DNA from 2 places in the Kitasatospora sp. NPDC041917 genome. Region 2 is predicted to be linked to the other one. Evidence: riboswitches for the same ligand, from Rfam matches in the RefSeq annotation. Region 2 holds a riboswitch; the other holds the start of a gene.
The links. A riboswitch is a leader RNA that binds a small molecule or an ion and turns the genes downstream of it on or off. The one in region 2 is predicted to bind S-adenosylmethionine.
Positions count from the first base shown of each region.

Region 1 (4,752 bases), on a different contig from region 2:
ACTCCAGTGCCTGGTTCAGCAGATCACGCGCCTGCTGCGGCTCCCCGGCGGCCGCCGTGCGCTCGGCCTGCGCCGCCAGCTCCTCCGCCTGCGCCGCGTCCACCGCGTGCTTGGGCAGCACCAGCCGGTAGCCGTCCCCGACCGAGGTCAGTACGGTCGGCGTGTCCGGTTCCTCGCCGTGCAGCACCTTGCGCCACCGCCAGGCGTACGTGCGCACCGTCGTCATCGCGGTGCCCGGCGGCTCCTCGCCCCACAGGGCGTCGATCAGGTCGGTGGCGCTCGCGCCGTGGCCGGGCCGCAGCAGCAGCACCGCCAGCATCGCCTGCTGCTGGGGGCTGCCCACCTTCAGCGCGGTCGCACCGCGCTGCGCTCTCATCAGTCCCAGCACCGAGAACCGGAAATCATCCATCCCTGCACCTGCCCGCCTCATGTGCTCGCCCCCGTCCGCGCACGTGCCGCCCCCCGATTCGATGAGCCCCTATCAACCCACGGCACCCCGCGGGATGTCGAGGGATCATCGACCCGGTGGTGATCCGGCGTTGATCGGCCGTGACCACAATCGACGGTGTGGCGCCCGCAGTCGGCCCGGCCCCGACCGCCGGACCCGCCACGTCCCCGGTCGCCCGGCCGCCGTCCGGCCGACCACCACGGCTCTCGGAGGCGGACCCCCATGAACACCGACCTGCTCCACCGGCTGCTCGACGTCGACCCGGCCGCCGGACCGGTCGACCTGCTCCACCGCGCCCGGGGCGAGCGCCACCTCCCGTACCTGGTGCTCGCCGCGCTCGCCCGGGACGGCGTCCGGATGGGCCGGCACGCCCGCGCCGAGCTGCAGCGCGCCCGCGACCGGGCCGAGTGCTACGCGGGCGTCGCGCGCGACCTCGCCGACGCCACCGGGGTCCGCCCGATCCGCGACCTGCCACTGGCCGGCTACTACCCGCCCGACCTGCCCCGGCCGCTGGCCGAGCTCGGCCTCGTCAGCCCCACCGAGGCCACGCTCTGGCAGGCCGTCAACCGGCTGGTCACCGATCACCCGGTGGAGTCCGTGGAGGTCACCCTGTTCGGCGAGCGGCCCCGGCACACCGCCGTCACCCTGCGCTGGCCGGGCGAGGACCCGCTGCTGGACCCGTGGTACCAGGTACGGGTCGCCACCGCCGCGCTCACCGGCGACCTCGCCACCGTCCCGGTCCGCCCCTACCTGGCCGCCGACGACCACGTGGAATGCCTGATCGCCCTCGCCGAGGAGGGGCTCGGGCGCGCCTTCCTCGCGGGCGACGTGATCGACGTCGCCCAGCTCGCCGGGCAGCCCTTCGACGCCGTCGAGACCGCCGCGGTGGTCGCCGCCTACCGGCTCGCCCCGGAGGCCGCGGCCCTCCTCGACCTCGCCGCCGAACACGTGCCGCTCGGCTCCCTGCGGGACGTGCGCACCGTCCTGGAGACCGAGGTCGCCCCCGAACGGCGCCGCCGCCGCGGCCGCCACCGCCCGCTCCGGCCGCGCCACGGCACCCTGCTGCGCCGCACCGTCATCCGGCACCGGTGGGACGAGGCCCTGCTGCTCCCGGCCGGCGACGCGACCCTGCTGCTCACCCCGGTCGCCGACTACCTGCTCGGCCCCGAGGGCACCCGGCCGACGGCCTCCGAACGCTCCGCCGCCCTCGCCGCCCTGAGCGCCTGGGACGCCACCGCCCCCGGCGGCCCGGACCGGGCCCCGTGCACCGGCCTGTCGGAGCCGCGCCACCGCTGAGCGGGCCCGCGGGCGGCGGCCGGGGTGGGGGTCGGGGGTGGGGGGGCTTGCCGAGCGGCCCGGGAAGTCTTGTATCGTTCCTGGCGAATCATCCAGAGGGGTGGAGGGACCGGCCCTACGAAGCCCCGGCAACTCCCCGTTCGACCCGGCGTCCGAAGTACGCGCCGTGCCGTCCGGGGGCAGTGCCAACTCCGGCCTGTCGCCACTGTGGCGCGGGAAAGATGAGGAGACACGGTGCTCTCTGTGCTGTCCTTCGCCCGGGCGCTTCCCGCCCCGGCGCTTTCGCGTACCCGTCTCGTGCCCGGCGCAGGCAATCGGCCGTTTCCCCCGGCCCGTCCTCGCTGACCACACCCCCCGGCTCCCCGCCAGGAGCCGCCGTGAGCAGCGACCGTCCGCTGCTCCGGGCCCCGAGACTGGAGTACCCCCACATGGAGAACACGAGCGGCGTCGGCGTGCTCGACAAGGTCACCTCGATCCTCGGCACCCTGGAGGCCGGTCCCGCCACGCTGGGCGGCCTGGTCGCCGCCACCGGCATGGCGCGGCCCACCGCCCACCGGCTGGCCGTCGCACTCGAACACCACCGCCTGGTCAGCAGGGACACCCAGGGCCGGTTCATGCTCGGCCCGCGGGTCGGCGAGCTCGCGACGGCGGCCGGCGAGGACCGGCTGCTGGCCGCGGCCGGCTCGGTCCTCACCCAGCTGCGCGACATCACCGGCGAGAGCGCCCAGCTCTACCGCCGGCAGGGCGAGGTGCGGATCTGCGTGGCCGCCGCCGAGCGCCTCACCGGCCTGCGCGACACCGTTCCGGTGGGCGTCACCCTCCCCATGAAGGTCGGCGCCGCCGCCCAGATCCTGCTCGCCTGGGAGGAGCCCGAACGGCTCCACCGCGGACTGCAGGGCGCCCGTTTCACCGCCACCGCGCTGAGCGGCGTACGGCGCCGGGGCTGGGCCCAGTCGGTCGGCGAGCGCGAACTCGGGGTCGCCTCCGTCTCCGCGCCGGTCCGCGGCCAGTCCAACCGGGTGGTCGCCGCCGTCACGGTGTCCGGCCCGATCGAACGCCTCACCCGGCACCCCGGCGCCCAGCTCTCCCAGGCCGTCGTCGAGGCCGCCCACCGGCTCACCGAGGCCCTGCGCCACCCCTGAGCGGGGGCCCCGCCCGCGTCGGGGCCCCGCCTGCCCCGGGCTCAGGCCCGGGGCAGCAGCACGGCGCGGGAGGGACGCGGGATCCGGCTGATCACCGAGCCGATCAGGGTGCCGATCGACACCCCGAAGACCGCCGACACGGCCGTCAGCACCGACTGCGCGCCGTTCCCGACCTCGATCTGCGCGGTGTGCAGGAGGCCGAAGGAGCCCGGTACCACGATCCAGAACGCCGGGAGGTAGAGCACCTGCCAGAGCGGACCGCCCGGCAGCCAGTGCACCAGGGTGGCCGCGGCCGCGGCGGTGACCGCGCCGGCCAGGCCGCCGACCGCCGCGCCGTGCGCCGACCCCACCACCACCTGGACCGTGACGCTGACCGCGATCACCACGACGATCCACGGGACGGCCGAGGGCGGGGTGTTCACGCTGACCACCACGCCCGCCACCGCGAGCGCCAGCCCCAGCGCGATCACCCACCAGCTCGGCCTGGCGACCTGCACGTCGGCCAGCGCGGCGGCCGGCACGCCGGCCGCCGTCGCGGCCGCGGCCACCCCGGCGAGGAACAGCGCCAGCTGCACCGCACCGGACACCAGCCGGGCCGTACCCGCGCTGGCCGCACCCGCGGCGATCTCCGACAGCCCGGTGACGAGCAGTCCGCCCGGCAGCAGGATCGCCAGCGTGGCCACGATGGTCCGCAGCGGGCCCTCCAGCAGCCCGGCCCGGGCGAGCGAGAGGACCAGCAGCGCGACCAGGAAACCGGCGGTGACGGGCAGCAGTGGCCGCAGGTACGGCAGCCGCCGGGCGAGCACGGTCAGCCCCACGACGAGCAGCGAGCCGAGCCCGGCCGCCAGCACGTTCGCCGCCACCGGCTGGAGGAAGAGACAGACCCCCACCCCGACCGGCAGCGCCCCGAGGTCCGACACCCACGCGGGCCGGCGGGCCGGCGCCCGCCGGATCCCGTCCAGCTCGGCGAGCGCCCGGGGCCCGTCGAGCTCGCCCGCCCGCAGCCGGTGCACCAGGTGGAGGACGTCGGCCGTCTGCTCGAACCGCAGCGCGGTGCCGACCGGCTGGAACCGGGTGGCGTCGTCCGGCCCCAGCGCGACGAAGAGCCCGTTGGTCAGGGCGGCGACCCGTACGTCCGGCGCCCCCAACGCCCGCCCCAGCCAGTGGAGTTCCTCTTCGACGTCATGGACGGGCAGGCCGCCGCCCAGCAGGGCTTCGCCCAGTTCGAGCAGCAGACGGCGGAGCGGGTCGGGCGGGGCGTCGGTGCCCCGGACCGGGGGAGACTTGCTTGGCATGGCAGGTATCGTCCCATCCCGCCCGAATCGGTCCGACTGTGCCCCGGTCTGTTCGGTTTACCGCCGTTCCCGGCCGGGCCGGCGGCGGAGGCCGGCCCGGGACACGAGCGCGCGCCCCGCCCCGGTATCCGCCCCCGGGCAGTAGCATCGCTTTCAACCTCTTTGGGATGCTTTCCGGTGAATCGGCGACGGCCCGACCGTGCGCAGGAGGACCGCCCGCCGGCGTTGGGGGAGATGTGACCGTCGTCGCCGCCGTAGCCCGCTCCACCCGGGTCCGGCCGCTGACCGCCGCCGAGCTGCTGGCGGAGGCGGTCGCCCGGGCCGGGCTCTGGGAGCTCCTCGCCGAGCGGGCCCACGGCGATCCGGAGGCGGTCCCGGTGCTGTTGACCCCGGGCACCTCCGCGTACGGCGATCCGGCGACCGCGGTCAGCGCCGCCCTGGTCGAGCACCTGATCGACCTCCTGCACGACCGCGGCTACCGCGAGGTCACCGTCGGCGCCGCCCGCTGCGGCCCCGACACCTGGCTGGCCGGCCCCGGACTCCTCCAGGCCTGCCGCCGGCTCGGCTACGG
Region 1 is NZ_JBVJBI010000016.1:57,824-62,575, reverse strand. It holds gene ACZ6EM_RS20885 (AfsR/SARP family transcriptional regulator) at 1-409, opposite strand, end outside; gene ACZ6EM_RS20880 (hypothetical protein) at 671-1,744, shown strand; SAM riboswitch class I at 1,830-1,972, shown strand; gene ACZ6EM_RS20875 (IclR family transcriptional regulator) at 2,173-2,886, shown strand; gene ACZ6EM_RS20870 (threonine/serine exporter family protein) at 2,928-4,181, opposite strand; gene ACZ6EM_RS20865 (DUF362 domain-containing protein) at 4,418-4,752, shown strand, end outside.
Region 1: another riboswitch for S-adenosylmethionine. It lies ahead of ACZ6EM_RS20875 (IclR family transcriptional regulator); the one in region 2 lies ahead of thrC (threonine synthase).

Region 2 (4,752 bases):
AGGGGTAGGCGAAGGCGATGTGCACCACCCGGTCGTGCCACTCGGGGCGGGTGCGGAGCAGGTGCCGGTAGGCCTGGAGGCCGCGGACGATGTTCTTGCTCAGCTCGGTGCGGTCGACCCGGACGATGGTGCGGCGGTCGCCGACGGTCCGGCGGAGGGCGGCGAGGCGTTCGTCGACGTCGGGGCGGTGGGCGCGTTCGCGCAGGAAGTCGGCGTCGGCGCCGAGGGCGTGGACGCCGAGGCCCGTGGTGCGGCCGTCGAGGGTGACGGTGAGCGCGTCGAGGTCGACGGTCGCGTCCAGGAGGTCCTCGCAGCAGGCGGCGAAGGCGCGGGCCCAGCGTTCGGTCAGGAAGCCGGCCCGGTCGGCGCCCAGGATGCCGGTGAGGACGGCCCGGGCGACGTCGTCGGGCAGCATCCGGTAGTACTCGGGCGGGGCCCAGGGGGTGTGCGAGAAGTGGCCGATCCGCAGGTCGGGGCGGGCCGCCCGGAGCAGGGCCGGGACCAGGGAGAGGTGGTAGTCCTGGACGAGGACCGCGGCGTTCGGGGCGGCCTCGGCGGCCAGGGCCTCGGCGAAGGCCTCGTTGTACGCCCGGTAGGCGGCCCACTCGGTGCGGAAGCCGGCGTCGAAGGCGGGTGCCGTGGGGGTCGCGTAGAGCAGGTGGTGGACGAACCACAGGGTGGAGTTGGCGACGCCGTTGTAGGCGCGGGCGAAGGTCTGCGGGTCGATGTCCAGCATCCGTACGGCCTGGCCGCCGACCTCGTGGCCGGCCAGGTCGAGGCGGCCGTGCGGCGCCTCGGCGGCGGCTCTGCGGTCGGCGTCGTTGAGGGCGGCGCAGACCCAGACGGCGTTCGGGTCCGCGATGGCGGAGAGGCCGGAGACCAGTCCGCCGCCGCCGCGGCGCAGGGTCAGCGTGCCGTCGTCGGCGGTGCTGAAGGACACCGGTCCCCGGTTGGAGGCAACCAGGACGGGGGCGGTGCCGGTCGCGCTCGAACGGTTGGTCGTGAGATCGCCCATGGTTGGGATGTTGCCGGGGGTTCGGGGCGGCAAACCCCTCAATGACGGGTCGCGTATTCGGGGACGGTGTGCATCGGGGGGCGTTCCAGGGCGGTCACCGGGTGGGTGTGGGCGGTGAAGGCGCGGGTTTCCGGGTCGCGGGTGAACTGGGTGAGTTGGGGGTGGACGAGGTCGGCGGAGGCCTTGAGGCGGTGGGTGCGGTCGAGGCGTTCCAGGGCGGTCCGGTAGATGGTGGCGGCCATCCGGCCGAGGGCCTGGCCGTCCTGGTGGCGGTGGTGCCGGACGCCGACGTCCACCTGGGCCAGGGCGTCCAGACCGGCCAGTTCCAGGGCGTCGACCAGCAGGCCGAGTTCGACGCCGTAGCCGGTGGGGAAGGGCAGCCGTTCGAGCAGTGAGCGGCGGGCCGCGTACTCGCCGCCGAGGGGCTGGACGAAACCGGCGAGTTCCGGCCAGTGGAGGTTGAGCAGGGGCCGGGCGACGAGTTCGGTGACCCGGCCGCCGCCGGCGGGCAGGACGGCGCCCTCGGATTCCAGCGGGCGGTCGTACATGGCCTTGACCAGTTGGATGGACTCGTCGGTCAGCAGCGGGCCGAGGATGCCGGAGACGAGGGCCGGGTCGAATTCGCGCAGGTCGGCGTCGACGAAGCAGACGATGTCGCCGCGGGTGACCAGCAGCGAGCGCCAGAGCACCTCGCCCTTGCCGGGGACGGCGGGCAGCCGGGGCAGGACGGCGTCGCGGTGCTCGACCCGGGCGCCGGCCTCGGCGGCGACGGCGGCCGTGGCGTCGGTGGAGCCCGAGTCGACGACGACGAGTTCGTCGACGAGCGGCAGGCGTTCCATCAGCTCGCGGCGGATGGTGCGGACGATGTCGCCGACGGTGGCCTCCTCGTCCAGGGCGGGGAGGACCACGCTGACGGTGCGGCCGGTGCGTTCCTTGGCGGCGAGGAGGGTGTGGACCGGCCGGTCGGCCGCGCTCCAGGAGCGGCGGCGCAGCCAGGACGCCGCCTGCGGGAGGAGCTCGGGAATCGGTTCGGCGGGCACGGAGGTCTCCTCGGCGGGGTCGGTGGGACGGGTCATCTCGCGTGGCGGACGGACCCGTTCAGGATTGACGCCTTCGGATACAGTCTTCGTACAGCGGTCGGACCTTTGCACGCCGGGGTCGCCGTTGAGCATCACCACAATTTCACAAGCTCATCCAGAGGGACTGAGGGAACGGCCCGTTGACGTCCCGGCAACCTTCCCGCGCGGCTGTCTGTCGACAGGCCCCGGCGGGACAGGTGCCAATTCCGGCCTGTGGCGCGACCGTGCCACGGGGAAGATGAGGAGAGAGGCCTCGCCATCATGGCTATCGACACCGCCGCACCTGTTTCCGTCGACCTCGGCCCCGCCGCCGCGCTGTCCTGTCGCGAGTGCGGCACCCGCTTCCCGCTCGGCCCCAGCTTCGCCTGCCTGGAGTGCTTCGGCCCGCTGGAGATCGCCTACGAGTTCGGCAGCGAGGGCGCCGAGGAGCTGCGCAAGCGGATCGAGGCCGGTCCGGCGTCCATCTGGCGGTACGCGCCGCTGCTGCCGGTTCCGGCCGACGTGGCGTCGAAGCCCAATCTGAACCCGGGGTGGACCCCGCTGGTGAAGGCGGACAACCTGGGCCGGGAGCTCGGTTTCACCGCCCAGCTGCACGTCAAGGACGACTCCGGGAACCCGACGCACTCGTTCAAGGACCGGGTGGTCGCCTGCGCGATCGAGGCGGCCCGGGCGTTCGGGTACACCACGCTGTCCTGCTCCTCCACCGGCAACCTGGCCGGCGCGGTGGGGGCGGCGGCGGCCCGGGCCGGGTTCCGGTCCTGCGTGTTCATCCCGCACGACCTGGAGCAGGGCAAGGTCGTCATGGCCGGGGTGTACGGCGGCGAGCTGGTCGGCATCGAGGGCAACTACGACGACGTGAACCGCTTCTGCTCGGAGCTGATCGGCGATTCGGCCGGCGAGGGCTGGGGCTTCGTCAACGTGAACCTGCGGCCGTACTACGGCGAGGGTTCCAAGACGCTGGCGTACGAGATCTGCGAGCAGCTCGGCTGGCGGCTGCCGGAGCAGATCGTGATCCCGATCGCCTCGGGCTCGCAGCTGACGAAGATCGACAAGGGCCTCCAGGAGCTGATCAGGCTCGGCCTGGTCGAGGACCGGCCGTACCGGATCTTCGGCGCCCAGGCCGAGGGCTGCTCGCCGGTGTCGGCCGCGTTCAAGGCCGGCCGGGACGTGATCAAGCCGGTCAAGCCGGACACCATCGCCAAGTCGCTGGCGATCGGCAACCCGGCCGACGGCCCGTACGTGCTGGACATCGCCCGCCGCACCGGTGGCGCGGTGGAGGACGTCACGGACGCCGAGGTCGTGGCGGCGATCCGGCTGCTGGCGCGGACCGAGGGCATCTTCGCCGAGACCGCCGGCGGGGTGACCGTCGGCGTGCTGAAGAAGCTGGTCGAGACCGGGCAGCTGGATCCGGCCAAGGAAACCGTCGCGATCAACACCGGCGACGGCCTGAAGACCCTGGACGCCGTCTCCGACGCCGGGATGACCGCCGTCATCCGCCCGACGCTGGACTCGTTCCGCGCCGCCGGCCTCGCGTCCGTCTGAACCACCCGATCGGCCCCGCCCCCGCAAGGAGAGTCATGAGCGCCAACGTCCGCATTCCCACCATCCTCCGCACCTACACCGACGGTGCCGCCGTGGTGACCGCCGAGGGTGCCACCCTGGCCGAGGTCGTCGCCGACCTGGAGAAGAACCACCCGGGCATCTCGGCCCGCATCCTGGACGACACCGGCAAGCTGCGCCGCTTCGTGAACGTCTACGTGAACGACGACGACGTGCGTTTCGCCGAGGGCCTGGCGACCGAGATCGAGGACGGCGCCGGCATCTCGATCATCCCGGCGGTGGCCGGCGGCTGCTGAGCCTTCGCGACCAACCAGCGGTCGCCCGCGCGTACGGAATTCCGTTTCCCGTATGCGCGGGCGACCGCTGGCATTCCGGCCGGAATATTTCCCGGTCGAGTCGGAGTAGAGTGTGGCTCGGTTGGGAACAGGGTTTCCCTTTCGGCCCCCGCAGTGCTCGGCCCGGGGGCGTCCGGCCGGCGGGACCGGCCCGTGAAACATGTCAGGCGGATGTCAGAATTCCCGCGGACATTTGAGTAATTCGTCCGCTATGTCCGGCGTGAAATGCCGAGATTATTCCGATTCGGCCCGTCCTGTCCCTTGACATCGAGGCGGAATTACCGGTGGTTGGCCCTGTTGCAGAGGGCGTCGATCCGGATACATTCAGCGGCGGTCGACGCAATCACCCGCTCGCCGGAAGCCGCCTGGCGTCCTGCACGGAGGGTTGCGGCGTGCACGGCTGCGCCCAGGGGGGGTTCCCCGGGCCGGCCTTCAACCAATCCGGGCCCGCGACCTGCGGGCGCGTGAAGGGCCAGCACAGCACTAGGGGAGTTCGGAATGGCTCAGGGCACCGTCAAGTGGTTCAACGCGGAGAAGGGCTACGGCTTCATCGCGGTCGACGGTGGTGCGGACGTCTTCGTCCACTACAGCGCGATCCAGATGGACGGCTACCGCACCCTCGAGGAGGGCCAGCGGGTCGAGTTCGAGATCTCTCAGGGACAGAAGGGCCCGCAGGCGGACATGGTCCGCGCCGCGGTCTGACCCCTTCCGACCCCAGGAGCTCGGCGCGGCCCTGCGGCTGGTGACCTCTCGCTTCTCGACG
Region 2 is NZ_JBVJBI010000020.1:142,326-147,077, reverse strand. It holds gene ACZ6EM_RS24290 (alpha,alpha-trehalose-phosphate synthase (UDP-forming)) at 1-1,015, opposite strand, end outside; gene ACZ6EM_RS24285 (glucosyl-3-phosphoglycerate synthase) at 1,054-2,091, opposite strand; SAM riboswitch class I at 2,203-2,339, shown strand; gene thrC (threonine synthase) at 2,356-3,636, shown strand; gene ACZ6EM_RS24275 (ubiquitin-like small modifier protein 1) at 3,672-3,950, shown strand; gene ACZ6EM_RS24270 (cold-shock protein) at 4,488-4,691, shown strand.